Regions from separate parts of the Rhizobium sp. CAU 1783 genome, predicted to be linked through region 4. Evidence: predicted binding sites of a transcription regulator. Region 4 holds the regulator's gene; each other region holds the start of a gene.
What was found. The regulator LexA, encoded in region 4, represses DNA repair genes until DNA is damaged. The targets are predictions, from matches to a motif close to TGTTCNNNNTGTGTTCNG.
Positions count from the first base shown of each region.

Region 1: ACX93L_RS14660 (DNA polymerase IV) is a predicted target of LexA. The motif match lies at 4,427-4,444, and genes of this name have one in related genera.
Region 2: dnaE (DNA polymerase III subunit alpha) is a predicted target of LexA. The motif match lies at 4,474-4,491, and genes of this name have one in related genera.
Region 3: uvrA (excinuclease ABC subunit UvrA) is a predicted target of LexA. The motif match lies at 3,600-3,617, and genes of this name have one in related genera.

Region 1 is NZ_JBTOLM010000003.1:197,276-204,508, reverse strand. It holds gene ACX93L_RS14690 (MFS transporter) at 1-391, shown strand, start outside; gene rpmG (50S ribosomal protein L33) at 482-649, shown strand; gene ACX93L_RS14680 (PleD family two-component system response regulator) at 1,507-2,880, opposite strand; gene ACX93L_RS14675 (response regulator) at 2,894-3,265, opposite strand; gene ACX93L_RS14670 (DUF3572 domain-containing protein) at 3,402-3,695, shown strand; gene ACX93L_RS14665 (hypothetical protein) at 3,696-4,331, shown strand; gene ACX93L_RS14660 (DNA polymerase IV) at 4,448-5,731, shown strand; gene ACX93L_RS14655 (GNAT family N-acetyltransferase) at 5,735-7,233, opposite strand, start outside.
Region 2 is NZ_JBTOLM010000003.1:189,138-196,370, reverse strand. It holds gene ACX93L_RS14650 (L,D-transpeptidase family protein) at 1-718, shown strand, start outside; gene dnaE (DNA polymerase III subunit alpha) at 736-4,230, opposite strand; gene ACX93L_RS14640 (ABC transporter ATP-binding protein) at 4,604-5,293, opposite strand; gene ACX93L_RS14635 (lipoprotein-releasing ABC transporter permease subunit) at 5,307-6,614, opposite strand; gene proS (proline--tRNA ligase) at 6,636-7,233, opposite strand, start outside.
Region 3 is NZ_JBTOLM010000001.1:1,349,568-1,356,800, reverse strand. It holds gene gyrA (DNA gyrase subunit A) at 1-528, opposite strand, end outside; gene ACX93L_RS06270 (MarC family protein) at 719-1,348, shown strand; gene ACX93L_RS06265 (alpha/beta fold hydrolase) at 1,386-2,252, opposite strand; gene ACX93L_RS06260 (hypothetical protein) at 2,617-2,871, opposite strand; gene ACX93L_RS06255 (single-stranded DNA-binding protein) at 2,969-3,487, opposite strand; gene uvrA (excinuclease ABC subunit UvrA) at 3,766-6,687, shown strand; gene ACX93L_RS06245 (DUF72 domain-containing protein) at 6,711-7,233, shown strand, end outside.
Region 4 is NZ_JBTOLM010000001.1:1,224,187-1,231,419, reverse strand. It holds gene eno (phosphopyruvate hydratase) at 1-658, opposite strand, end outside; gene kdsA (3-deoxy-8-phosphooctulonate synthase) at 839-1,687, opposite strand; gene ACX93L_RS05630 (VOC family protein) at 1,684-2,580, opposite strand; gene ACX93L_RS05625 (DUF1003 domain-containing protein) at 2,625-3,167, opposite strand; gene lexA (transcriptional repressor LexA) at 3,402-4,115, shown strand; gene ACX93L_RS05615 (ComEC/Rec2 family competence protein) at 4,106-6,643, opposite strand; gene gltA (citrate synthase) at 6,929-7,233, shown strand, end outside.

The DNA of each region.
Region 1 (7,233 bases), on a different contig from region 4:
CGGAATGCTGTCCGACCACCTGAAGGACCGCAGGCTGCTGCTCTCCGCCATGGCGGTCATCGGCCTTGCGGGTTCGCTCGCCCTGCCCTGGCTTTCCGGGAACTGGCTGCTGATGGCGGTCGTGCTGCTGTTCTGGGGCGGCAGCGTATCCGGCCTCTATACGGTCGGCCTCAGCCACCTCGGCTCCCGGCTGACCGGATCCGATCTCGCCGCCGCCAATGCCGCCTTCGTCTTCTGCTACGCGGTCGGTACCGTTGCCGGTCCGCAGGTGATCGGCGCGGCCATCGACATCTCCGGAAACCACGGTTTTGCCTGGGCGATCGCCGGTTTCTTCGGCCTCTATGTGGCCCTTTCCGTGGGAAGGCTGCTTTTTAGGGGCAAACGGACTTGACTTTTCGGGCGCGATTTGTAGTTTCGCGCCAGATTTGCCGTGGGCTTCGTTCGGTCGTCCACGGCTTCGTTTATTAGAGGCAGGACGACCATGGCCAAGGCTACAACCATCAAGATCAAGCTGCTGTCGACAGCCGACACGGGTACCTTCTACGTTACGACGAAGAACAGCCGCACGATGACGGAAAAGATGACCAAGACGAAGTACGATCCGGTCGTCAAGAAGCACGTCGAATTCAAGGAAACCAAGATCAAGTAATTTCTTGATCGGTTATCCGAACGTTCAGGCGCGTTGCCCCGGCAACGCGCCTTTTCGTTTTGGTACATCGCGACGGCGACCTCCCCCCCCCACGCGCATCCAACGGTCTGGCACTGTAGAGCAAAGAAAAAGGGCACCGCGCCGGTCTGGCTGCGGTGCCCTTTTCAATAGGGGGTCGGTCGACACGCAAAGACGGCACGAGGAACCGTTTTTATTTTGCGTATCAACCGACCGACCCCACGACCCAGGAGATGCGGCGGACCTGAGCATCATGGGGTATCGATCAGCCTCTTTTCGAGGCATCTCTTTCGTTGGTGTCAACTTCGCTCAACTTCAGATGAAAATCAACAGTTTCTTAACCCTTCCACATTTTGCTTGTGGCTATGGTTAAGATCGGGAAGTCGCGCCTAGACTAGAGCGAGCGTTACTCAAGCTCGCCCTCCGAATACTTTCAAGTAAAACTCAGCGAGACCAAAGTCCATCACCCAAAAAATAAGCATTCTCATCACAAATGGTCACCGTGCATACCCATCAATATAATTGAATTCTAATATTTATCGGTAAGAATCGACAGCGATCGACGCGATTCGAGAGTTCTCTTGTGATCTAGACTTAGAAAATCGCACAAGACAGCGAAAAGTGGCTTAAATCCGCCAAATCAGACTGCGCCTGTTCTTCGTCATCCAGCCGACATGACGCCGGACTGGGCGCGGAAGCGTATAAAGAGACGCTTATATATTGGTATTTTCATCAAAGGCGGCGGATCGCGCAATCCCCGATTCAGGCCTCTTGACAAAAGAAGTTTGTCATCACGTCCGCCGATGGCGCAAAATGCCGCAGGCTTGGCGAAGAAAGCGTCAGGCAGCAGCAGCCACGACGCGGTTGCGGCCGGAGCGCTTGGCCTCGTAGAGCGCCAGATCGGCCTGTTTCAACAGCTGTTCCGGGGTCTCGACGCCACCGCCGACAGTCGCAATACCCATCGACGCCGTTACGTCGAGCATCTGGCCCGCCCCGCGCAATTGGAAGGGCTTAGTCTCGATGATGCTGCGCAGGCGCTCGGCGATGACCGCCGCTGCCTGCGCCGGAGTATCCGGCATGACCAGAACGAATTCCTCGCCACCATATCGGCAGGCGAGATCCGCGCCGCGCACCGTCGAGCGGACGCGCATCGCAAACTCTTTCAACACCTCGTCGCCCGCGTCGTGGCCGAAGGTGTCGTTTACGTGTTTGAACCGGTCGATGTCGGTGATGCAGACGGAAAGCGGCCGTCCCCGCGCCTGGGCACGGGTGAACAGCATCTTGAGATGGCTATCGAGATAGCGGCGGTTGTGCAGCCCCGTGAGCCCGTCGGTGACGGCCAGCTCAATGGTCTGGGTCACGCTGTTGCGCAGACGATCATTGAAACGCTTGCGGCGGATCTGGGTCAGCGTGCGGGCCACCAGTTCATTCGGATCGAGCGGACGGACGATATAGTCGTTCACGCCGAGGTCGAGGGCGCGGACGATCATCTGGTCGTCGCCGTGTTCGGTAATCAGGAGGATCGGCACGAAACGCGTCCGCTCGAGCGAACGCAGCTGCGAGCAGAGGCGCAGCGGGTCGTAGTCATCGAGATTGCCGTTGACGATCACGAGATCGAAGGGGTTTTCGACCGCCTCAAAGACCGCGGCCTGCGGATCGGACATGGCGTTAACCACGGCGATCGGCTTCAGTGTCTTGATGATGCGCTCCTGCGAGCTGCCGCGGCTGTCGACCAGCAGGACCTGACCGGCCTCTTCCAGGCGTCCGTCACTCAGGCGCAGGCTGTCGTCGATGCCGATCTGCTGCGCGGTGTCGGCGCGGATGCGCAGTTCGTCGCTCAACGTCTTGAGGCGCACGAGACTTTTCACACGCGAGATCAGCTGCAGGTCGTTGACCGGCTTGGTAAGAAAGTCGTCGGCTCCGGCCTTCAGGCCGCGCACGCGGTCGGAGGGCTGATCGAGTGCGGTGACCATGACCACCGGAATGTGAGCGGTGCGCGGGTTGGCCTTCAGGCGCTCGCAGACTTCGAAACCGTCCATGCCGGGCATCATGATGTCGAGCAGGATGACGTCGACCTGGGTGCGGTCGCAGATATCAAGCGCATCACGCCCATTGTCGGCTGTCAGCACTTCGAAATATTCGGCGAGCAACCGCGCCTCGAGGAGTTTGACGTTGGCCGGGATATCGTCGACGACTAGGATTCTCGCGGTCATCTTTGCCGTTCCCTCACGCGTCGCCGAGATAGGTCTTGATGGTCTCGATGAACTTCGGCACCGAGATCGGCTTCGAGACATAGGCCTCGCAGCCACCCTGTCGGATGCGTTCCTCGTCGCCCTTCATCGCAAAGGCCGTCACCGCAATGACCGGGATGACATGAAGCTCGGGATCTGCCTTCAGCCAGCGCGTCACGTCGAGGCCTGAGACTTCGGGCAGCTGGATGTCCATGAGAATGAGATCGGGATGATGCTTGCGGGCAAGATCGAGCGCCTCCAGACCGTTGCGGGTCTGAATCGTCTCGTAGCCGGATGCTTCGATAAGATCGCGGAAGAGCTTCATGTTGAGCTCGTTGTCTTCGACAATCATTACCTTCTTCGGCATTCACCCTGTCCCTCAATCCCGCCTGGCGCCAGTAAATATCTGTACGACAAAGGCAGTCTGCACATTGCGCGCGATGTCATGCTAAGGTCATTTGGTTGAGAAATAGGTAACTCTGTTGGGAATTTCGGAAAGGCTCATGAACAATACCAGCATACCCGCCGAAGCCGAGGAAACCGCCATCGCCGTGCTCGGCTGGCTGGCCAACGAACCGGACATGCTCGGCCGATTCCTTGCACTTTCCGGCACACGGCCGGACCAGTTGCGGCAAGCGGTGGGCGACCCTAGCTTTCTGGCGGGCATGCTCGACTTCCTGATGGCCCACGAGCCCAGCCTGATGGCCTTCTGCGAGGCGAGCGGAATCAAGCCGGAGACCGTCGTCTCCGCGTCGCACCATTACACCGGGCCGTCGCTCGGGTCCGGCGAGTATTGAGTGTCCGAGTCCGTTGAGAACATCCGGCTGACGGAACGCCCGCTGGTCGTGTGCGACGTCGACGATGTGGTGCTCGAATTCGTCACGCCGTTTCGCGCCTTTCTCGCCAGTCACGGGCTCAGGTTGATTCCCCGCTCCTTCCGCCTGCATGGAAATATCGTCGGAGAAACCGATGACACACCGGTCGAGGCCGATGCCGTCAGCGCGCTGCTCGAGGGCTTCTTCGCGGAACAGGAACAATGGCAATCGCCCTTTTCCGACGCCACCGGCGCTCTGCGCGCGCTTTCCGATACAGCGGATCTGATCTTCCTCACGGCCATGCCGCCCCAGCACTTCGCGGCGCGCCGTCGCCTTCTCGACCGCTTCGGGTTCACCTATCCGCTCATTGCGGCGAAGGAGGCCAAAGGTCCGCTTGTCCGGTGCCTGCACGGCGAGAGGGCCCTGCCCGTCGCCTTCATCGACGACATGGTCCACAACCTCCATTCGGTCGGTGAGCATTTGCCGCAATGCCTCCTCGTCCACCTTCCTCCGCCGATCGACATCCATCAATTGGCACCTCCTGCAGGCGACCGCGTCCGGCGGGCGCGCGACTGGCCGGAGGCACTGGGTCTCATTTCCGCGCACCTTGCGGGCTGACCGGCGGAAGGCCTCCCGTCCCGCAAGGTTTCGGGATCGCACGCACAGGCCATCGTTTCGCTTGCCAGTCCGCAGGCTAGCGCCTAATGTCCAGACGTTCAACCTTTGTTCCCCAGATGACGACGGATAGCACTCAATCTCCGGGCTTCTGCCGAGACTGCCTGAAGGCGCAACCGGACGAGCGGCGGCGTTGCATCGCGTGCGGCAGCCCTCGCCTCGTTTATCATCCGGAACTCAACCAGCTGACGCTCGCCCATATCGACTGCGATGCCTTCTATGCCGCCGTCGAGAAGCGCGACAATCCGGATCTGGTCGACAAGCCGGTGATCATCGGTGGCGGCAAGCGCGGCGTCGTTTCGACCGCCTGCTACATTGCCCGGATCCACGGAGTGCGCTCCGCGATGCCGATGTTCAAGGCGCTGGAGGCCTGTCCGCAGGCAATCGTCATCCGTCCCGACATGGAAAAATACGCGCGCGTCGGCCGGCAGGTGCGCGCCATGATGGAGGAATTGACCCCTCTCGTGCAGCCCCTGTCGATCGACGAGGCCTTTCTTGAGCTCAAGGGCACGGAACGCCTGCATCACGACCCGGCCGCCCGGGTGCTTGCCCGCTTCGCCAGACGCGTCGAACAGGAAGTGGGCATCACCGTCTCCGTCGGGCTATCCTACTGCAAGTTCCTGGCGAAGGTGGCGTCCGACCTGCAGAAACCGCGCGGCTTCTCGGTCATCGGCGAGGCCGAGGCGCTCGACTTCCTCGCGCCGCGCCCGGTCACCACGATCTGGGGCGTCGGCAAGGCGTTTGCAGCCACGCTGGAGCGCGACGGGATTCGAACGGTGGGCCAGTTGCAGACCATGGAGGAAGGCGACCTGATGCGGCGCTACGGCTCGATGGGACAGCGTCTCTTCCGGCTGTCGCGCGGCATCGACGACCGCGAGGTCCATCTCAACGAGGCGGCCAAGTCCGTTTCGGCTGAGACGACCTTCTTCGACGACATCTCATCCCATGAAGAGCTTGTTCCGCATCTGCGAGCCCTCTCGGAAAAGGTTGCCTGGCGCTTGAAGCGCTCCGGCATAGCCGGCCAGACGGTCGTGCTGAAGCTTAAGACCGCCGACTTCAAGGGGCGAACCCGAAACCGACGGCTCGATGATCCGACCCAGCTCGCCGACAAGATCTTCCGGACCGGGCTCGGCCTTCTGGAAAAGGAGACGGACGGAACGCGCTTTCGCCTGATCGGGATCGGTGTGAGCGACCTGCAGGACGAGGCGCTTGCCGATCCGCCTGACCTGGTGGACGAACAATCGCAACGGCGGGCGGCCGCAGAAGCGGCGATGGACAAGCTGCGGGAAAAATTCGGCAAGGGGAGCGTCCAGACCGGCTACACCTTCGGCCGGGACAAATGAGCGTCAGGCGCCGTCCGGCGTCCCGCCCGCCTCGCTTTGGAGCCGACCGAGATTGCGCGCCGCCTGCTCGTTGGCGGGATCGAGCGCAAGCGCTTGCCGATAGCTCTCCTCGGCCTCGTCTAGGCGCCGGAGCTTACGCAATAATGTGCCGCGATTGCTGAAGGCCACCGCATTCGTTCCGTCCAGGGCGATTGCCTTGTCGTAACTCTGCAGAGCCTCGTCCAGCCTTGATTGCATGATGAGTACGTTTCCGCGCTGGAGGTGAACTGCGGCGGAAGATGGAGCCACAGCGAGCGCTCGGTCGAGAAGTTCGGCAGCCAAATCCGTCGCGTTCTTCTGAATCAGCAGTGCGGCGAGGCTGAGCAAGGCCGGCAGGCAGTCCGGATCAAGGTCGAGCGCGTCCCGTAAATCGGCTTCCGCGGCGGCGAGCGCGCCTGAGCGCAGGTGGGAGAGCGCGGCTGCGACAAGACCGTCCACGCGCTGCCGCAGCGACTGTTCCAACCTCTGACCAAGCTCCAGGGCCGGCTGATAGGCCGGGTCGGTGGCGAGGATCTGTTGACAGCAAAGGGCGGCGGCGTCCGCCTGCCCGGCACGGTCGAAGGCGGCGGCCTTCGAAAAGGCAGCGTCGAGCGTTCGTGGGTCGAGCCTGCCGCCAAGGTTCTGCCCGGACAGGGTCGATATGCGGAAGCGCTCGACCTGGCGATGTTCCGCCCCGAAGGAATCCTTGTAACTGTAGTCGCCCGTGCCGAGATCGTAGATCTGGTAACCGTTTTCGATTGCCCAGCGCAGGCTGTGGCAGTGGAGGATCAGACCGGGACTGACGGACCTGTCCGCGGTCAGGTCACGCCCGCTGACGAAGGCAATGACGGTATGCCGCGCGGGATCGAGGAAGAGGACGAAGGCGGCGATCGCCTTGCCACGGTGCCAGAGGATAGGCATGTGAAGACTGCCATCCGCGAAGCATGCCGGGAGCATGTGGCGCGTATTCTCGAGAATGAAGCGGCCATAGGCCGGACGCTGCGGTCCCCACTGGCTCCACCAGAGGGAGCAGAAGATGTCGATATCCCGTTCCAGCGTATCGGTGGTCGCAACAGAAATTACGAGTTCCCGCTCCGGCGTATGAAATTCCCTCATAGCCCTTCGCGCATGATAGCGCGCGCGCGACCCCAGGCGCTCGTTCAGCAGCGTCTCGTAGTCCCCGGGCAATGGCACATAGACATAGGTGTCGTGATCGATGTCCTCGCCGGCATCCGTGATGTGCTCGGCCCGTTTCACCTTGGCGTGACGGAAGGTTTCCACCGGAAAGGCCGAAAAGAGCCGCTGCAATCGCTCCGGTGGCAACACGACATCGTCCAGGGCCAGGTGGCGCCAGGCCAATCCCTTGAGATGGGTGGCGAATGCATCCACTGCATCGTCGGCGTGAGCTGGTAAGGTGAGCATGCCGCAATAGGCCGAGAAATACGCGCCCGCGAGGCCAACGGTGTTGAAGAGGCCCCTCGCCT
Region 2 (7,233 bases), on a different contig from region 4:
CGCGTCGCTGAAGCCTGTAGAGGTGGCGATGGCCGACGTCTTGCCGAAGGCCGGCGCGACCGCGAAGGTGGTGCTCGAGGAGGCACCGCCGCTCCGCATCCTGATCACGCGCCGCGGCGAGCGCGAAACCATGATCGACGTGCAGACGCTGCTCGGCGAACTCGGCTTCGACGCCGGCGTGCCTGACGGCCATGCCGGCAAGATGACCGTCGCGGCGATCAACGGCTTCAAGCGCTGGAAGGGTCTTTCCAACAAGGGCGTGCTGGTCGGCGCCGACTTCCTGACCGAGCTCTACAAGAGCAGCGGCAAAGGCGTTCCGCCGCTCGGCCAGCTCATGGTTCGACAGAACTTCAAGCCGCTGTTCGAAGCGCCGGTCGGCATTGCCGATCCGGAGAAGGCGCTGGGTACGCATTTCATCGAGGCGACCGATGTCGACCGCTTCGGCCACAAGGCCGAATGGCGCGCCGTCACGCTCGAAAACCATCTGACGAATTCGACGATGAAGCGGCTCGGCATCACCCAGGCGGCCGATGACACGGCAGTCTTCACCGCCGCAGCGGCGCTCGACCGCATCACCATTCCCGACGAGATCCGCCATCGCATCGAGACGATGATGAGCGAAGGTACATCGATCACGATTTCGGACAACGGCATCGGCCCGGAAACGGGTCCCGGCACCGACTTCATCACCATCACCCATCGCGCGCCGAAGGCCTGAGGCCTTCGGTCAGCCGGTCAGACCAGCTCGACGTCGATGACGCCGGGCGCCGAACGCATCGCGGCGGCAATCTCCGGCGAGATGCGGTATTTCTCGGTGAGTTCGACCTCGATCTCCCGCTGCCCGTCATCCTTGATGACGATGAACGACACGAGACCGTCACCGCGCGTGTTGAGATGGGCGGCTACCGTCTTCAACGGACCGCTGTCGCGTACATAGACACGCAGCGCCTTCTGCATCTGGACGGATTTTTCCTCGAGCGACTGCGCCGTCTGGATCCTGAGACCGATGCCTTCCGGCCGCTCTTCCGCGGCGACGGTAATCACCAGGGACTTGCCGGATTCGAGCAGGTCACGATACTGGTTGAGGCCTTCCGAAAAGAGGATGGCCTCGAACTGGCCGGACGCGTCCGAAAAGGTCACGATGCCCATCTTGTTGCCGGTGCGGGTCTTGCGCTCCTGGCGCGAAATCACCGTTCCCGCAAGCCGGCCCGCCGTTGCCCCCTGGCGCACCGCCTGGGAAAAATCCGCGAAGTTCTGAACGCGCATCTTCTCCAGCAGCGAACGGTAGGAATCAAGCGGATGGGCCGTCAGGTAGAAACCGAGGACCTGAAACTCGCGCATCAGCTTTTCGGACGGCAGCCAGGCCGTATAAGAGGCGAAAGAAATTCGCTCGGGCCCCGTGGCACCGCCGGCGCCGAACATGTCCGACTGGCCGCTGACGGCATTCTCCTGCGCGCGCTGGGCATAGCCTAAGACCCGATCGAGGCCGGCCACCAGCTCGGCACGATCGCGACCAAAACAATCGAATGCACCGGCGCAGATCAGGCTTTCGAAGACGCGCCGGTTGACCTGCTTGGGGTCGATCCTGAGGCAGAAGTCCTCGATCGAATCGAACGGCTTGTCGCCGCGGACCTCGACGATGTGCTGGACGGCGGAGTCGCCGACGCCCTTGATGGCGGCCAGCGCGTAATAAATACGGTTCGGACCGGTCTGGAAATGCCGGAACGAGGTCTGCACCGACGGCGGAACGACCTCGATGCCGAGACGGCCGGCATCCTGACGGAAGTCGTTGAGCTTTTCCGTGTTCGCCATGTCGAGCGTCATGGAGGCGGCGAGGAATTCGGTCGGATAATGTGCCTTCATGAAGGCGGTCTGATATGAAACGATGGCGTAGGCCGCAGCATGTGACTTGTTGAAGCCGTAGTTCGCGAACTTGGCGAGCAGGTCGAAGATCACGTCGGCCTGGTTCTTCGACACACCGTTCTCGACGGCACCATCGACGAAGCGGGCGCGCTGCTTGTCCATCTCCTCCTTGATCTTCTTACCCATGGCGCGGCGCAGAAGGTCGGCCTCACCGAGCGAGTAGCCCGAGAGCACCTGAGCGATCTGCATGACCTGCTCCTGGTAGACGATAACGCCCTGCGTTTCCTTGAGAAGGTAGTCGATCTTCGGGTGGATCGACTCGATCTCTTCCTCGCCGTGCTTGCGGGCATTGTAGACGGGGATGTTCTCCATCGGACCCGGACGGTAAAGGGCCACCAGCGCGATGATGTCCTCGATGCAGTCCGGCCGCATACCGATCAGCGCCTTGCGCATGCCGGCACTTTCCACCTGGAACACGCCGACCGTCTCACCGCGCGACAGCATCTCGTAGGTCAGCTTGTCGTCGAGCGGAATGGCCGCCAGGTCGACATCGATGCCCCTCTGTTCCTTGACGAAATCGACAGCCGTCTTGAGAACGGTCAGCGTCTTCAGACCGAGGAAGTCGAATTTCACGAGCCCCGCCTGCTCGACCCACTTCATGTTGAACTGGGTGACCGGCATGTCGGATCGCGGATCGCGATACATCGGCACCAGCTTCGACAGCGGGCGGTCACCGATCACGATTCCGGCCGCATGGGTCGAGGCATGACGGTAGAGGCCCTCGATCTTCTGGGCGATGTCGAGAAGACGGGCGACGACCGGCTCCTCTTCGGCTGCTTCTTGCAGCTTGGGCTCTTCCTCGATCGCCTTCGACAAGGGCGTCGGATTGGCCGGATTGTTCGGCACCAGCTTGCAGATCTTGTCGACCTGGCCATAGGGCATCTCGAGCACGCGGCCGACGTCGCGCAAGGCCGCGCGCGCCTGCAGCGAACCGAAGGTGATGATCTGTGCCACCTGCTCGCGGCCATACTTACGCTGGACGTAGCGGATCACCTCTTCGCGGCGATCCTGGCAGAAGTCGATGTCGAAGTCGGGCATCGACACGCGTTCCGGATTGAGGAAGCGTTCGAAGAGCAGCGAAAAGCGCAAAGGATCGACGTCGGTGATGGTCAACGCATAGGCGACGAGCGAGCCCGCACCCGAGCCGCGACCGGGGCCAACCGGGATGTCATGCTGCTTGGCCCATTTGATGAAGTCCGAAACGATCAGGAAGTAACCCGGAAACTTCATGCGCTCGATGATCGAAAGCTCGAACTCGAGACGCTCGCGGTAGTCTTGTTCGGTGAACCCCGCCGCCATGCCGAGCGCGGCGATACGTCCATCCAGGCCCTCGACCGCCTGACGGCGCAGTTCCAGCGCCTCGGCGCGCTCGGCCTCCTCCGGATCCTCGACGCCGCCGGTGAAGCGCGGCAGGATCGGCTTGCGGGTGTCGAGCACGAAGGCGCAGCGCCGGGCGATCTCGACGGTGTTGGCGAGCGCTTCCGGCAAGTCGGCGAACAGAGCCTGCATCTCTTCCCGGCTCTTCAGATAGTGATCCGGCGTCAGGCGGAAACGGCTGTCGTCAGATACGATCGCGTTGTGCGCGACCGCCATCAGCGCGTCATGGGCTTCATAGTCACCCCGCGACGGAAAGAAGGCCTCGTTGGTCGCGACCAGCGGAACGTCATGGTCATAGGCAAGCCCGACCATGCGGCGTTCATGGGACTTGTCGTATTCACCGTGGCGCTGCAGCTCGACATACAGCCGGTCGCCGAACAGACGCTTCAGCTCGAGCAGACGGGCTTCGGCCTGGGCGCGGTGGCCCTCCTTCAGCGCTGAGTCGACCGGACCCTTCGCCGCCCCGGTCAGGCAGATCAGTCCCGCCGTTCCGATCTCCTCCAGCCAGGACATGCCGATATGCACGGCCTGGGTCGAATCCCCGCCGAGATAGGCCCGGCTGACAAGATCCACGAGACGTTCATAGCCCCCGGCATCGGCCGCAAGCAAAACGATCGCCGGATAGCCGCCCGGCTGGCCTGCCCGCTTCTCGACGCTGCCATCCTCCATGTCGATGGAAAGCTGGCAGCCGATGATCGGCTGCAGACCGTCGCCCAAGGCCTTCTGTGAGAACTCCAGCGCCACGAACAGGTTGTTGGTATCGGTGATGGCGATCGCAGGCTGGTTGTCGGCAACGGCCTTGCCGAGAACTTTCTTGAGCGGCAGCGCGCCTTCAAGCAGCGAATAGGCCGAGTGGAGTCTCAGGTGAACGAAACCCGGGCCAGCACCGGTCTTTACCGGATCGTTCCCGTCAATTGCAGTCTCGCCCATGAAGCTTCCCCGGCACATTTTGAATCGGCCGCGATTTTCGGCCGAGCGCGCGATGAAGTCCAGAATTCTTTGCCGAGATCAGGCGCTCTATACAGCTTTGCTGTGTGGCACCTAAGGGCGCCGGGTCACAGAGCCAGCATGATCACCGAGAGGCTGGCAACAAACATGGAAATCGAGGCGAATGCGGCGACGTCACGAAGAATTTCGGTCATGTCTCTCTCCTGGCTCGTTATGTTTTTAATTTGTTCGCTTTTTGTTCCGTTGTCAACCAAAAAAAGGCCACACCTCGCCGGAGCATGAATCCGGTAAGGTGCGGCCCGTTGATGCTTAGCGATTCAGCGAAGCCGTTGGCTCCGGTCGCTCGACGATGCGATCAGGCGGCGTAGTCGACGACGCGACCGTCGACCAACGTCACACAGCGATCCATGCGCCGTGCAAGCTCGTGATTGTGGGTAGCGATCATCGCGGCGAGACCCGACTGGCGCACCAGGGCTTCGAGCGCGGAGAAGACGTAGGATGCGGTCTCGGGGTCGAGGTTGCCGGTCGGCTCGTCGGCGAGCAGGACGAGCGGCGCATTGGCAACGGCGCGGGCGATCGCGACACGCTGCTGCTCACCGCCGGAGAGCTCGGCCGGACGATGGTCGCCGCGGTGGCCGATGCGCATATAGTCGAGCAGCTGGGCCGCCCGTTCGCGGGCCTCGGCGTGCGACAGGCCGGCGATCAGCTGCGGCATCATGATGTTTTCCAGCGCCGAGAACTCCGGCAACAGGTGGTGAAACTGGTAGACGAAGCCGATCGAGTTGCGACGGATCGCGGTGCGCTTTTCGTCGGAGAGCCCCTGGCAGGCGACACCGCCGATGGTTACCTCGCCCGCATCGGGATGTTCGAGCAAACCGGCGACGTGCAGAAGAGTCGACTTGCCGGTGCCCGAGGGGGCCACGAGCGCGACCGTCTCGCCGCTTCTCAGGCTGAAATCGGCGCCCTTGAGGATGCTGAGCAGGGTTTCGCCCTGGCCATAGTGCCGGTCGATACCCGTGAGTGAAAGTACAGTGTCGGAGGCCATCAAACCGGTATCCTTATTCGTAGCGCAGGGCCTGGACCGGGTCGAGGCGCGAGGCGCGCCAGGCCGGGAAAATCGTCGCCAGGAAGGACAGGCTGAGAGCCATGACGACGACGGATACCGTCTCGCCCACGTTCATGTCGGCGGGCAGCTGGCTGAGGAAGTAGAGCTCGGGATCGAAAAGAACGGTTCCGGAAACCCAGCTGAAAAACTGGCGGATCGATTCGATGTTGAGACAGACGATAACACCGAGCGCCACGCCCGCTAGCGTTCCGGCCGTGCCGATCGCCGCCCCGGTCATGAAGAAGATGCGCATGATGGCATTGGCACTGGCGCCCATGGTGCGCAGGATGGCGATGTCGCTCGACTTGTCCTTCACCAGCATGATGAGGCCGGAAATGATGTTGAGCGCCGCGACGAGGACGATCAGCGTCAGGATCATGAACATCACGTTGCGCTCGACCTGAAGCGCCGAGAAGAAGGTCTGGTTGCGCTGGCGCCAGTCGGTGATGAAGATCTGCCGGCCGGCGGCCTGTTCGATCTGCGGGCGCAGCGCGTCGACGTCATCGGGATTCGAGACGAACAGCTCGATCGACTGCACGATGCCCTCGGCATTGAAATAGAGCTGCGATTCCTCGAGCGGCATGTAGATGATCGAGGAATCATACTCCGACATGCCGATCTCGAAGACGCCGGAGACCGGATAGGCCTTGACGCGCGGATTGACACCGAGCGGCGTCACGTCGCCCTCCGGGGAGACCAGCGTAATCGTGTCGCCGGCGGTGATGCCGAGATCGGCCGCCATGCGCGAGCCGACCAGCACGCCCTGCCCCGCAGCGAAGCCGACGAGATCGCCCGCACGAATATTGGTGGAGACGGTCTTGAGCTTGGTCACGTCCTCGGGACGAATGCCGCGCACCAGCGCCCCCGTGCCGGCGCCGGCGCGACCTGAGGCCAAGGTCTGTCCCTCGACCAGCGGCAGGGCCATGGTCACGCCGGGAACGGCTGCGAACTTGATGGCGAGCTCGGCATAGTTCTCCAGCGGGCCGTCGACCGGCTGGACGATCATGTGGCCGTTGATGCCGAGGATGCGGCTGATGAGCTCGGTGCGGAAACCGTTCATCACCGCCATGACGATGATGAGCGTCGCCACGCCGAGCATGATGCCGACGAAGGAGAAACCGGCGATCACCGAGATGAAGGCCTCCTTGCGCCGGGCGCGCAGATAGCGCCAGGCGACCATGCGCTCGAAGGCGGAGAAAGGCCGGGCGGCGCTGCCGTTTCCGGCCCCGGCCGTCTCGTTGGCGGAGGCTGCACTCGTCATTACGTCTCCTCGCTCGGGAAGTTACCCGACCAGCTTGTTGATGGCAGCCTCGATGGTCATCGTCTCGCGGGCACCGGTCTTGCGGTCCTTCAATTCGATTTCCCCGTTGGCGACCGACCGGGGACCGGCAATCACCTGGACCGGAACGCCAATCAGGTCGGCGGTCGCGAACTTCGTGCCGGCACGGTCGTCCGTGTCGTCGTAAAGCGTATCCTTGCCGGCCTTCGTGAGTGCCGCGTAGATCTTCTCGCAGGCCGCATCGCAAGCCGCGTCGCCGGCCTTCATGTTGATCACGACGGCATCGAAGGGCGCGACGGATGCCGGCCAGATGATTCCGTTCTCGTCATGCGAGGCTTCGATGATGGCGGGAACAAGGCGCGTCGGGCCAATGCCGTAGGAGCCCATGTGGACAACATGTTCCTTGCCGTCAGGCCCCTGAACCTTGGCGCCCATCGGCTCGGAATACTTCGTTCCGAAATAGAAGATATGGCCAACCTCGATGCCGCGCGCGGACAGGCGGTCGCCTTCGGCGATCGTGCCAAAGGCCGCCTCGTCATGCATTTCCGAGGTTGCGGCATAAACCGAGGTCCACTTGTCGAAGATCGACTGCAAGCCGGCG
Region 3 (7,233 bases), 130 kb from region 4:
GTTGACGAGAAGGTTCGGGAACTTGGCGGGAACAACGACCGGCTCCTGCATGGTGCCGTCATAGTTCTCGCGGAAATCGATGGTTTCCTTGTCGAGGTCGTCGAGTAGCGAATGTGCGGCCTTCTGCAGGCGGCACTCCGTGTAACGCTGGGCGGCGGGCGGGTCGCCGTCGACCGAGCCGAAATTGCCCTGGCCGTCGATCAGCGGCAGGCGCAGCGACCAGTCCTGGGCCATGCGGGCGAGCGCGTCGTAAATCGCGGCGTCACCGTGCGGGTGATACTTACCCATCACGTCGCCGGTCACGCGGGCCGACTTCACATATTTCTTGTTCCAGTCGATCCCCATCTCACTCATCGAGAAGAGAATGCGTCGGTGAACAGGCTTCAGACCGTCGCGGACGTCGGGAAGCGCGCGGCTCACGATGACGCTCATCGCGTAATCGAGATACGACCGCTGCATTTCCTCCATGATGGAAATCGGCTCGATGCCTTGGGGGAACTTGCCGCCGGGAGTGTTTTGCTCAGTCAAATCAGGTCACGATCTTGGTTCGGAATCACTCGTCAGTTTATAGCCGAAAGGGGGAGAATGCGCCAATTTCGCGCCCCCTCGCGCAACGGTTATAAACAGCTCTTTTGCGGCGCTGGAAAGGCAAGCAGATCAAGAACTTGCAAAGGCGAAGCCGCTGGCATTTAAATATCGGCTGAATTGGGGGGAAGCCATGGCCGGCACCGATGTGATGATCAATGCCTTCACGACGCTACTCGTGACCGTCGACCCGCCGGGTCTCGCCCCGCTCTTCCTCGGACTGACCCAGGGAATGACCCGTGGCGAGCGCAAGCAGGTCGCCGTCCGTGGTTCTCTGATCGCCTTCGCCATCCTCGCCGTCTTCGCCCTGTTCGGCGCCGCGATCCTCGGCGCGCTCGGCATTTCGATGGGCGCCTTCCGCATTGCCGGCGGCCTGATGCTGTTTGCCATCTCGTTCGAGATGATTTTCGAGAAGCGCAACGAGCGTAAGGAAAAGACCACCGACGCGGCGATCACCAAGGACCACATCCACAATCTCGCGGTCTTCCCGCTGGCGATCCCGCTGATCGCCGGACCCGGTGCGATCTCGGCGACCGTGCTCATCGCCGGCACGATGGATGACGTGGTCGGCAAGGTGCAGTTGATCCTCGTCATCGGCGCCTGCGTCGCACTGGTTTTCTTGGCATTGACGCTCGCCGAACGGCTCAACCGGTTCCTCGGCGTAACCGGCCGGGCGCTGCTCACCCGGCTGCTCGGCGTGCTTCTGTCGGCGCTGTCGGTGCAGTTCGTGGTCGATGGGGTGAAGTCCGCCTTCGGCGGATGAGACCCGGCCGAATCTGGTTCGGCCGGATCGGTGGTTGTCAGTCTTCGAGGAAGGAAAGGAGCGTCGCATCGAAGCGATCGCTTTCTTCGAATTGCGGCGTGTGGGCGCTTCGGTCAAACATCCGCACGGTGAGCGCCGCAAAATCGTGCTTGAACGGTCGCCAGGCCTCTGGCGGCGCGATCAGATAGTCATGACTACCTAGGGCGAGAAGGACCGGCGCCTTCACGGCCCTGGCCAGCGCGTGCATGTCGAGATCGCGAAACACTTCGCCCCAGAGGTGATCGAAGCCGATGTCGTTGACGACGACATCCTGCCAAAGAGGGCTTGCGTCGAAGGCTGCATCGAACCAGCTGCGGGCACCCAGCCGGATCAGCAGATGCTTGAAGCGTTCGTTCGGCCGGGCCGCCATGTCAGTGCCGAGGCGTCCCATGTCGCGGGTGAAGACCGCCTTCCGCTCCGGTGGAGCCCGTTCTTCGAAGCGACGGTCGGCTAAGGCGGCCATTGCCGCGCTCTGGTTGGGCCCGGTTGCGACCATGACGACATGCGTGACACGTTCGGGATGGCGGCGGGCATATTCGAGCGCCATATAGCCGTGACCGGAATGGCCGAGGATGGCAAAGCGCTCAAGGCCAAAGGCGATGCGCGCCCGCTCGATGTCAGCGATGATCGTGTCGAACGCAAAGTCGCCTGGTTCGACCGCTCCATCGGCCGTGGCAAAGCAGCGGTGATCGACGAAATATAGGCGCAACGAACGCCGCAACGCCGGCGAGAAAGTGCGGGCATAATAGAGGCTGCTGCCGATCACCAGCAGGGACGGCCCCTCGCCTTCGATCTGGTAAGAAAGCGAAAACGCGCCCGAACGGATGGTGCCGCGTTCCACGCGGTCCGAGAAATGGTGTTCCATGATTGTCTTCCGTATGCGCCGGCCGGCGGACGCCTTCTGCGATCCGCATAATCCGGTCGTTGATCCTGGACATGCACCCGCCGTCGCAGCCGGAGAAGGCAGCGTCGTCTGCGGGCGGTTTCAAGGTCAACGTCGCTAACGGATCAGGCGCATGGCGGTCCCGGAAGTTGCTGTGAACGGCCCCGGCCCCAATGGCCGAGCGGACGGCAAGCCGACATGGATCAATATTAGCGTCGGAAGCAGACGCCGACAAGGTGGTCGCACGACTACACCACCGTGCAAGAGATCCAGCAAGGATGGTCATAGGAACACAGCCGCGCCCGGCTAGATCCGGTCGGGGCGAGCATCGCCCCTCGCCCTGGCTTCAACGCTGCGCCTTCAGGATGCGCTTCCAGATCGTGCCGCCGAGGAAGCGGTTGAAGACGATGAAATAGGCGATGATCAGGCCGAAGAGGACCACGGCGGGGAGCCCGTTCAGCTGGAAGCCGCCTTCGGTACGATCGCCCGTCACCGAGGCCACGGCAAAGCCCAGCACCAGAAAGGCGGTGACGAGATCGAGCAGGAAGGCCAGGATGATCCGCCAGCTAGCAGGGCCCGCCGTTTGCGTGGTGTCATTCATGGTTCATCTCCCCCTTTGTTCCCTTGCCCCCACCGACTGCCCGAACCGGCCTTGCCGCCCCGGAAACGCAAAAGCGGCGCCGCAGCGCCGCTGTCGATCAAAACGGGATGTCGTCATCCAGATCGCGCGAGAATCCGCCCGAAGGAGGGGCACTTGCGCCACCGCGCTGCGAACCGCCGCGCGAGGGAGTCGGCGCGCCATAGTCGTCACCGCCGCCAAAACCGCCGCCGAAGTCGTTGCCGCGCGATGCGCCGCCGCCCTCGCCGCGACCGCCCAGCATGGTCAGGTTGCCATTGAAACCCTGCAGGACCACTTCGGTCGAATACCGGTCCTGGCCGCTCTGGTCCTGCCACTTGCGGGTCTGCAGCTGGCCCTCGACATAGACCGTCGAGCCCTTCTTCAGATACTGCTCGGCCACCTTGCACAGACCTTCGTTGAAGATCACCACGGTGTGCCACTCGGTCTTTTCCTTGCGCTCGCCGGTGTTGCGGTCGCGCCAGCTTTCCGAGGTGGCAATACGCAGGTTGGCGATCGGTCGACCATCCTGGGTTCGGCGGATTTCCGGGTCGGCGCCCAGATTGCCGATCAAAATTACCTTGTTGACGCTGCCAGCCATAACTCTCACCCTGCCGTCGCCGGTCCGGCGACTTCCAAAATCACGATCGCGACACTTTAAACCAAGACTTCACCATGGTGCGCGGTTTATCCACGCCATCCACAGCGAAAAATGTTCTTTATTTGTTCTAGTGTTTCGCTAGGATGCTGTCAATAGAATCGAATTCATCCCCGAGAAACGGCTGAGGCGGCTCGACAGGGCGGTCGCCGTGACTAAATAAGGAGAGCTCTCCTCCCGAGCGCCCTTCCCTGAGAGCTTTGTCCAGTCGAGACCTGTCCATGAGTGAACTGAAGACCATTTCCATCCGCGGTGCGCGCGAGCACAATCTGAAGGGCATCGACCTCGATCTGCCGCGCAACGCGCTCATCGTCATGACCGGGCTTTCGGGTTCGGGAAAATCGTCGCTCGCCTTCGACACGATCTATGCGGAAGGTCAGCGGCGCTACGTCGAGAGCCTTTCGGCCTATGCGCGTCAGTTCCTCGAGATGATGCAGAAGCCGGATGTCGACCAGATCGAAGGCCTTTCGCCGGCGATCTCGATCGAGCAGAAGACGACCTCGCGCAACCCACGCTCGACGGTCGGTACGGTCACCGAGATCTACGACTACATGCGCCTGCTCTTTGCCCGCGTCGGCGTGCCCTATTCGCCGGCGACCGGCCTGCCGATCGAGAGCCAGACGGTCTCCCAGATCGTCGACCGCATCATCGCCTACGAGGAGGGAACGCGCCTCTACATCCTGGCGCCGATGATCCGCGGACGAAAGGGCGAGTACAAGAAGGAACTTGCCGAGCTGATGAAGAAAGGCTTCCAGCGCGTCAAGATCGACGGGCAGTTCTACGAGATCGCCGAGGCGCCGACGCTCGACAAGAAGTACAAGCACGACATCGACGTGGTGGTCGACCGCGTCGTGGTGCGTCCGGACATCGCCTCGCGCCTCGCCGACAGCCTCGAGACCTGCCTGCGGCTCGCCGATGGTCTGGCCGTCGCGGAATTCGCCGACAAGCCGCTGCCGATCGAGGAGACCGCCGCCGGTGGCTCGGCCAACAAGTCGTTGAACGAAACCCACGAGCGGGTGCTGTTTTCCGAAAAATTCGCCTGCCCGGTTTCCGGTTTCACCATTCCGGAGATCGAGCCGCGTCTCTTCTCCTTCAACAACCCTTTCGGCGCCTGCCCGACCTGTGACGGCCTCGGCTCGCAGCAGAAGATCGACGAGGCGCTGATCGTGCCTGAGATGCATCGGCGCCTGAATGACGGGGCGATCGCGCCCTGGGCGAAGTCGGCTTCGCCCTATTACAACCAGACGCTCGAGGCGCTCGGCAAGGCCTATGGCTTCAAGCTCTCGAACAAGTGGTCAGAACTGAACGAGGCCGCCCAGAAGGCGATCCTCCACGGAACCGACGAGAAGATCGACTTCCATTACGCCGACGGTGCGCGATCCTACACCACGACCAAGACCTTCGAGGGCATCGTCCCGAACCTCGAACGCCGCTGGAAGGAAACCGACAGCGCTTGGGCGCGCGAGGAAATCGAGCGCTACATGTCGGCGGCCCCCTGCCCGTCCTGCGCCGGCTTCCGTTTGAAGCCCGAGGCGCTGGCCGTGAAGGTGAACGGCCTTCATATCGGCGAAGTCACCGAGATGTCGATCCGCGTTGCTGGCGCCTGGTTCAAGGACCTGCCGGCAAAGCTGACCTCCAAGCAGAATGAGATCGCCGTCCGTATCCTGAAGGAGATCCGTGAGCGCCTGCAGTTCCTTAACGACGTCGGTCTCGACTATCTGTCAATGTCGCGCAATTCCGGCACCCTATCGGGCGGCGAGAGCCAGCGCATCCGGCTTGCGTCCCAGATCGGCTCGGGCCTCACGGGCGTGCTTTATGTTCTCGACGAGCCGTCGATCGGCCTGCACCAGCGCGACAATGCCCGCCTGCTCGACACACTGAAACACCTGCGTGACATCGGCAACACGGTGATCGTCGTCGAACACGACGAGGATGCGATCCTGACTGCCGACTATGTAGTCGATATCGGGCCGGCGGCCGGCATTCACGGCGGCCAGGTCATCGCGCAGGGCACGCCGCAGGACATCATGGCGAACCCGAATTCGCTGACCGGCAAATATCTGACCGGCGAACTCGGCGTCGGCGTGCCCGACAAACGCCGCAAGCCCAAGAAGGGCCAGCAGATCAAGGTGGTCGGCGCCAGGGGCAACAACCTGAAAAACGTGACGGCGGCGATCCCGCTGGGCGTGTTCACCGCCGTGACCGGTGTGTCGGGCGGCGGCAAGTCGACCTTCCTGATCGAGACGCTCTACAAGGCGGCCGCCCGCCGCGTCATGGGCGCGCGCGAAAACCCTGCAGAGCACGAGCGGATCGACGGCTTCGAATTCATCGACAAGGTGATCGACATCGACCAGTCGCCCATCGGCCGGACACCGCGCTCCAACCCGGCGACCTATACCGGTGCCTTCACGCCGATCCGCGATTGGTATGCCGGCCTGCCGGAGGCCAAGGCCCGCGGCTATCAGCCGGGGCGCTTCTCCTTCAACGTCAAGGGTGGGCGCTGCGAGGCCTGCCAGGGCGACGGCGTCATCAAGATCGAGATGCACTTCCTGCCGGACGTCTACGTCACCTGTGACGTCTGTCACGGCCAACGCTACAATCGCGAAACCCTCGACGTGACCTTCAAGGGCAAGTCGATCGCCGATGTCCTCGACATGACCGTCGAGGAAGGCGTCGACTTCTTCTCGGCGGTGCCGGCCGTGCGCGACAAGCTGCAATCGCTCTTCGATGTAGGCCTCGGTTACATCAAGGTCGGCCAGCAGGCCAACACGCTTTCCGGCGGCGAGGCACAGCGCGTCAAGCTCGCCAAGGAACTGTCGAAGAAGTCGACCGGTCGCACCCTCTACATCCTCGACGAGCCGACCACCGGCCTGCATTTCCACGATGTGGCGAAACTTCTGGAAATGCTCCAGGAACTCGTCAACCAGGGCAACTCCGTGGTCGTCATCGAGCACAATCTCGAGGTCATCAAGACCGCCGACTGGATCCTCGACTTTGGTCCCGAAGGCGGCGACGGCGGCGGCGAGATCGTCGCCTCCGGTACACCCGAGGACATCGTCAAGGAAGAACGCTCCTATACCGGCCAGTTCCTGAAGGAACTGCTGGAACGCCGGCCGGTGAAGAAGACCCAGGCCGCGGAGTAAGCGGCAACTATTTGGAGGGGAGTATGGCTGCAGGCACAATCCGCACCGGTATTGGCGGCTGGACCTTTGATCCCTGGGAGGGGACCTTCTATCCGGAGAAGCTGGCGAAGAAGCGGCAGCTCGAATTCGCCAGCCGCGAGCTGACGGCGATCGAGGTCAACGGCACCTATTATTCGAGCCAGAAGCCGGAGACCTTTGCCAAATGGGCGGCGGACGTACCGGAGGGCTTCGTCTTCTCGCTCAAGGCCAGCCGTTTTTGCACCAATCGCAAGGTGCTCGCGGAGGCCGGGCCGTCGATCGACAAGTTCCTCGGCCAGGGCATCGCAGAGCTCAAAGACCATCTCGGGCCGATTCTCTGGCAGTTCATGGCGACCAAGAAATTCGACCCTGCGGATTTCGAGGCCTTCTTGGCCCTGCTGCCCCGTGAACTCGACGGTCGCCCGCTGCGCCACGTGGTCGAGCCACGGCACGAGTCTTTCCAGGTCCCCGAATTCATCGACATGCTTTCCAGATACGGCGTGGCTGCGGTATGCGCCGATCATCACG
Region 4 (7,233 bases):
AGTCGAGGGCAGCCGGAGCCGATGCCAGACCCGGTGCGAAACCACCTTCGTCGCCGACATTGGTGTTATGGCCGTCGGCAGCGAGCTGCTTCTTCAGCGTATGGAACACTTCCGAGCCCATGCGAACCGCGTCGCGAATGGTTTCGGCGCCGACCGGCACGATCATGAATTCCTGGAAGTCGATCGGGTTGTCGGCATGGGCGCCGCCGTTGATGATGTTCATCATCGGAACCGGCAGAACATGGGCATTCGGGCCACCGACATAGCGGTAGAGCGGCAGGCCGGATGCTTCCGCGGCAGCCTTGGCGACGGCGAGCGACACGCCGAGAATGGCGTTGGCTCCGAGACGCGACTTGTTGGCCGTGCCGTCCAGCTCGATCATGATGTTGTCGATCTGGATCTGGTTCTCGGCATCGAGGCCGCCGATCGCGTCGAAGATCTCGGTGTTGACCGCTTCAACCGCCTTTTCGACGCCCTTGCCGAGATAGCGGCTGCCGCCGTCGCGCAGTTCGACCGCTTCGTGAGCACCGGTCGAGGCGCCCGACGGCACGGCCGCGCGGCCCATGCTGCCGTCTTCCAGATAGACATCGACCTCGACGGTCGGATTGCCGCGGCTGTCCAGAATTTCACGGCCGATGATGTCGGTGATTGCAGTCATGAGGGCCTCCCTGCTGCTGGGTGGGGATTGAGGATGGCCTGTCTTAATCGAAGACGCGGAAAATACAATGGCAGCGAGATGACAGAAGCCGAAAGGTCATCGCCGCCGTCGTCACCAACGCAAAACGCCGGCGCAAGCGCCGGCGTTCGTCCATGATGAAGTCAGCCTGTCCAGTTAAGCTCAGGCAGCCTTGGCGACAGCGTCGAAGGCCAGAAGCTTCTCCAGTAGGCGCTTCATCTGGCTGATCGGCACCATGTTCGGGCCGTCGGACGGCGCATTGTCGGGATCCTGATGCGTCTCGATGAACAGGCCGGCAACACCGACGGCAACAGCCGCGCGTGCCAGCGTCTCGACGAACTCTCGCTGGCCACCCGAGGAGCCGCCCTGGCCGCCCGGCTGCTGTACCGAGTGCGTTGCATCGAACACCACCGGCGCGCCGGTCGCAGCCATGATCGGCAGGGAGCGCATGTCGGACACCAGCGTGTTGTAGCCGAAGGACGCTCCGCGTTCGCACAGCAGCACATTCGGGTTGCCGCTGGCGTTGAGCTTGTTGAGCACGTTCTTCATGTCCCAGGGGGCGAGGAACTGGCCCTTCTTCACATTGATCACGCGGCCCGTCTGGGCGGCGGCGACCAGCAGATCGGTCTGCCGGCACAGGAAGGCCGGGATCTGCAGCACGTCGACCGTCGGCGCCACCAGCCGGCAGTGCTCTTCCGTGTGCACGTCGGTCAGTACCGGAAAGCCGTATTCCTTCTTGAGGTCGGCAAAGACCTCCATGGCCTTGTCCAGGCCGATGCCGCGTTCGGCCGAAAGGGACGTGCGGTTGGCCTTGTCGAAGGACGACTTGTAGACGAGCCCGAGCCCAAGTTCCCGGCAGATTTCGGAGAGTTGCCCGGCGATCATGAAGGCATGGTCGCGGCTCTCCATCTGGCAGGGGCCGGCGATCAGCGCAAAACGCTTCGAATTGGAGAAAACCGCCTTGGCGGCACCATCGCCGACGACGACTTCGGAATTGGTCTGAATGCTCATGAAACCTCCTCGAATGCGAAGGCCACGCCCTGCCCCGCCTCGTGCGGAACGATCAGGCGCGCGCCGCGGCGGCTGAATGCGACGCCATTATCAGCGAGCAGGCGCTCTGTCACGCCGATATCGCCGACGCGCACCATGACCAGCCGGCCCTTGAGTCCACGCCCGGCTCCTCGGGCGTCGATACCGAAATAGCCATCGAGCCCCTCAGGGGTGAGCGCCTCGACCTTCACATTCCTTGTCTGAAGCGCGATCCCGAAGGAGTGCGCCTCCACCGCGCGCTGTTCGAACACCTCTTCGAGCAGATACTGGAAATCGCTTGGGTTTTCCTCGACGAGCACGACCGCCGAGAGGCCGAGTGCGCCATTGGCATGCCGGGCCAGCGCGCCGCGGTCCGCGGGCAGCGGGTTCACCCGTTCGCAGGCGAACAGGAAAAAATCGGGAGCCCTGAGATCGGCGGCAAAGGCGAGCTTGAAACCGCCGAGAACCTCGGAGCCGTCGGCCATCTTGAACATGCGCTCGAAATGCAGCATCGGTCCGCCGGAAAAGCCTGCGCCGGCAAACCGCGCGTGATCGGCATCCGCGTCAACCGTCTTCACCACGATCGCGGAAAAGCCCTCCTGCCCGTTGCGGAAGCGGAACGCCTGATCCCGCGCGACGAACATGTTGCCGGCCCTGGCTGCAGCCTCGCATTCTTCGCGGCTACCGACGGCCAGCGGTTCGAGATAGGTGTCGTCCCCGAAGAAGACGCAGGCATTCTCCGTCCCGAACGGATGACGCGCATCCGGCGCGACCGTGAAGCCGAGCTGAGCAAACCGGGCGCGTGTCGCCTCGAGCGACGTAACCGGTAGGACGAGGTGGTCGACCGCTCCCACCGCATGCTGTTTGGATGTCATCGGGAATGCACTCCTTGCGCCTGACAGACCGTTCTTGCGACTACCTAATCACTCCCGCGCGTCGATGAAAGGGCAAGCACCGCTTCCTTCAGTGCGGCAATCTCGCTCCGGGCCGCCTGGAGCTCGATCAGCACCTGCTCATCGATCTTGTGGTGCAGCGCCAGCACCTCGATCTCCGCCTTCAGGTTTATCTCGTAGTCCTTGGCCGCCATGAAACGGTCCCGCGCCGCCTGCCGGTTCTGGCTCATCATGATGACCGGCGCCTGGATCGCCGCAAGCATCGAGAGCAACAGGTTGAGGAAGATGAACGGATAGGGATCGAGCGCATGCGTCGCCAGCACGACGGTATTGAGGATCACCCAGGCGACCAGGAAGGCACCGAACCCGACGATGAAACCCCAGGACCCGCCGACCCGGGCGATCGAATCCGCAAGTCGTTGCCCGGGCGTTGCGGCGGCGAGAAAATCCTCGCTTGCGTTCGTCGAAAGCACCCGCCGCTCGCGGGCCTTCTTGAGGACCCGGCGTTCCGCTTCGCTGAGCTCATGCGCAGCCTTGCCGAACACCTTCTTCTCGATATCGCCAAACATGTCTCACCGTCTCCGCTCTGCCGCACATGCGGACACCAGACCCCGGCCCCGTCATTCGATATGGGGACTGCCCTGTCAACGGTCGCATGCGTTGAGGCGGCCATTCCGCGGACCGGGCCTCCCGATAAAACACAAGATCTGACGGCTTCTTCACGTTTTTTTATCCCCTTGCGGAACACAAATGGAACAGATAGTGTATGTTCTGTATTTGTTTCACGAATGGGGCACCGCAACATGCTGACGCGAAAGCAACAGGAACTGCTTCTGTTCATCCACGAGCGGATGAAGGAGTCGGGCGTTCCCCCATCCTTCGACGAGATGAAGGATGCGCTCGACCTGGCCTCGAAGTCCGGCATTCACCGCCTTATCACGGCGCTTGAGGAACGCGGTTTCATTCGCCGTCTCCCTAACCGGGCCCGGGCGTTGGAGGTCATCAAGCTGCCCGAGGCCTATACACCGAGCCTCCAGCCGCGCCGCGGCTTCTCGCCGAGCGTCATCGAGGGCAGCCTGGGCAAGCCCGCCCCGGTCGCACCGCCGAAGGTCGCCGTAGAGGACGCCGCGAACTCCGTCAGCGTTCCGGTCATGGGCCGCATTGCCGCCGGCGTGCCGATCTCGGCCATTCAGAACAACACCCACGACATCACGGTTCCGGCCGAGATGATCGGTTCCGGTGACCACTACGCCCTGGAGGTGAAGGGTGATTCGATGATCGAAGCCGGCATTCTCGACGGCGACACGGTCATCATCCGCAATGCCTCGAATGCCAATCCGGGCGACATCATCGTTGCGCTGGTCGACGACGAGGAGGCGACGTTGAAACGCTTCCGCCGCCGGGGAGCGTCGATTGCGCTGGAGGCCGCGAATCCCGCCTATGAAACGCGCATTTTCCCGCCGGACCGGGTGAAAATCCAAGGCAAGCTCGTCGGCCTTATCCGGCGTTACCACTGAAGCGAGGGCGGGTCATCGAACCCGCCTTTTTCGTGGGAACGGGGAGCCGACTCGTCCTGCGTTGGCGGGAAGACAAAACGTTCCGTCCGCCAGTCATAGAGGCGATGCACGGTCCATGGCCGATTGTCTCCTCGTTCGATGGCGGAGGTGACCGACAATGTGCGGCTCCGCCGATTACCGAGCGTGATTTCGAGCGCGCCGGTCTGCCTGAGGGTTTCGGCTGTGAAAAGGTGAGCGCCGGATTGGCAGCGTTGAAATCCAGTCCGCCTCGCCGCGATCACGATATCCGCACTGTCACAGGCGCCCCCGACAAAGACGGGCTCCTCGACTGTCGCGATGGTCCAGCCGTTCTCGAGGACAGCGACGCACCATGACTTTCCCTCACAGGCGAACCGCGGGCCGGAGGCTTTTGCGAGTGCAGCCTTCATCCGCCTTTCGCCGTCTTCCAGATCCGCCTCCGAAAGTTGCGGTCTGGCCTTTGCCGGCGCTAACGCATCCTGCGCGGCCTTCGACCCGTCCTGCTTTTGGGTGGCTTGTCCAGAGGGTTGTTTGTCGCCGGCTTTGTCGAGGAATACCGGCGGCTCATGGCCCGAAAAGCCAAGTGCGGATTGCCACTGGTCGAAGATAAACGACGGAGGGCGGACGCGGTTGGTGGCAAGCCGACCTGGCTCCATCCACATCCCGACCAGGCGACCGTCCTCCGCCACATAAAGGTCGGCGACCGGTGGAAGCGGCGCGATGAGTACCGCGAGTAGGCTCGCCCCGAGCAAAAGGCTTCCGGCCTGCCGGAGGTGCGATCGGAGCAGCGTCAACATCAGCAGACCGAGGGAGGTCAGAGGCAGGAACCAGCCCGGCAGTCGCGAAAAGCGGATTGCGTCGTCCCACCCGGCAATCCACTCAGCGATGGCGATCACCCATTCGAGCCCCCACCCCATCACCCAGAGAAACGGCCCGTCGAGACCGAGAGGCATCAGCAGCATCGCCACGAGCCCTGCCGGCATGACGAGGATCGAGATGATCGGCATGGCCACGAGATTGGCTTCCAGGCTGTGCGGCGCCAGCCGATGAAAATGGGAAACGGCGAAGGCCGCGGTCGACAACCCGCCGATCAGGGAGGTTGCGAAAGCCCCCCCAAGAATCTTCCCGCCTGCTGCAAGCAAGGAAAGACCCGGTATCGCGAATGGCAGGGAGGGCTTGCGCGGCCGGCTGCGCCACGCGGCATAGCCGGCAATCAGACCGGCCGTCGCTGCAAACGACATCTGGAAACTTGGCCCCATCACCGCCGATGGGCTGACCACCAGGATCACGATCGCAGCAAGGGCCAGGTTGCGCAGGCTGATCGCCGGGCGATCGAAGAGCACCGCGACCAGCATGATTGCCGTCATCAGGAAAGCACGCACCGCCGAGACCTGGCAGCCTGATATCAGCAGGTAGGCGAAGGCGGCGGCAAGCGCGCCGAAGGCCGCGAACTTCTTGATCGGCATCGTTTGGGCAAGCCCTGGCAGGAGGCTGAGGATCTTGCGCAGGCCGACGAAGAAGATCCCCGCGGCCAGCGCCATGTTCAGCCCCGAGATCGCGGTGATGTGCGCGAGGCCCGAGAGCCGCAAGGCCTCTGTCGCGCCCTTCGACATCGAGCGGCGCTCGCCGGTGATGATCGAGGCGGCAAAGGCGCCGGGATCACCCGCAAGTTCCGTGCGGATGCGTGTCGAGATCCGATCCCGCAAGGAAAAGAGCACGCGGTCGGCCATTATCCAGAACCCCTCGTTGCTCGCCATCCCGGCCGCGCCGGCCTGAGCCGGGCCGAGAAAGAAGCCCACCGCTCCGATTTCGTTGAAATAGCTGGCGAAGGCGAAATCATTGAGGCCCGGAAGCGCCGGCCCGGAAGGCGGTGAAAGTCGCGCCCGCCCCCGGATCGCCTCGCCCAGAAGAGCCGGCCGGTTCGCGCCGCGTGCCAGGATAGAGATCCGCTCGGGCGGCCGCTTCAACCGTGGCTCGGCCGTTGCCGTCAGGCGGATCTCGTAGCGCCATTCGCCATTGGCCCCCGCCTCGCGCCTCTCGACGATACCCGTGACGATGGTCGTCACGCCGCTGTCGAGGATCGTCGTCCCCAGCCTGCCGGTCTCCATGGCGGCCAGCACCATGCCGGCAACCGGCAGGACCACGCACGCCAACATTCCGCGCAGTCGCGGCCGACCGGTCGCCGCGGCGAGAAGAAGGAACAAGAGTGCGGCCAGCAGTCCCGTCAGGACGCTGGTCGGAGGCGGCCGAGCGAGCGAAAACCAGGTAACCGCGCCGGCTCCGAGAAAGACCGGGACGAAATGAAAAAGATGGCCATGCTCCGCCTCACGCGCCAAGTCCGCCAGGAGGCCATACCAAAGCTGCGTCAGGCGTTCGGAGAGACGAGCACGGGGACCAGCGGTTCGCACGAGCGTGTTAGGCGAACCAGCACTCCGGCCAAAATATGCCGTCGGCTGCAGCGGCATCGCGCCCACCGCGTCGAGGTCATCCCGTCTTTCGGCAATCTCCACCAATTGCCTGCCCCCTGCCCCGCGCCGGCTGGCCGATTGGCGCCCCACGGTCCGCGCGTTCGCAACAGGAAATCTAGCAATTTTCACGAGCGCGACAAGAAGTTTTCCCGCATAAATTACTCAATCGATTAAATCTGAGACACCCTGCGCGACAGCCTTTTTCGCGACGCACAATTTGCCCTTTGGATAGCTTGGCATTAACTTCCGTATCATATAGCTACATGCCTACGCTTAAACCCAAGGGCGCCCTTTCGGACGCTCTCCCGCCAATTCCGGAGGATTAGCATGACGGACAAAAGCGCTTCTTTGAAACTCGGGGATAAGTCGGTCGATCTGGCCGTCAAGGCCGGCACCATCGGTCCTGACGTCGTCGACATCGGCGCCCTCTACAAGCACACCGGCGCCTTTACGTACGATCCGGGCTTCACGTCCACCGCGTCATGCGAATCCAAGATCACCTATATCGACGGCGACGAAGGCGTGCTTCTGCACCGCGGCTATCCGATCGAGCAGTTGGCCGAAAAGGGCGACTTCCTCGAAGTCTGCTACCTGCTGCTTTACGGTGAACTGCCGACGGCTGCCCAGAAGAA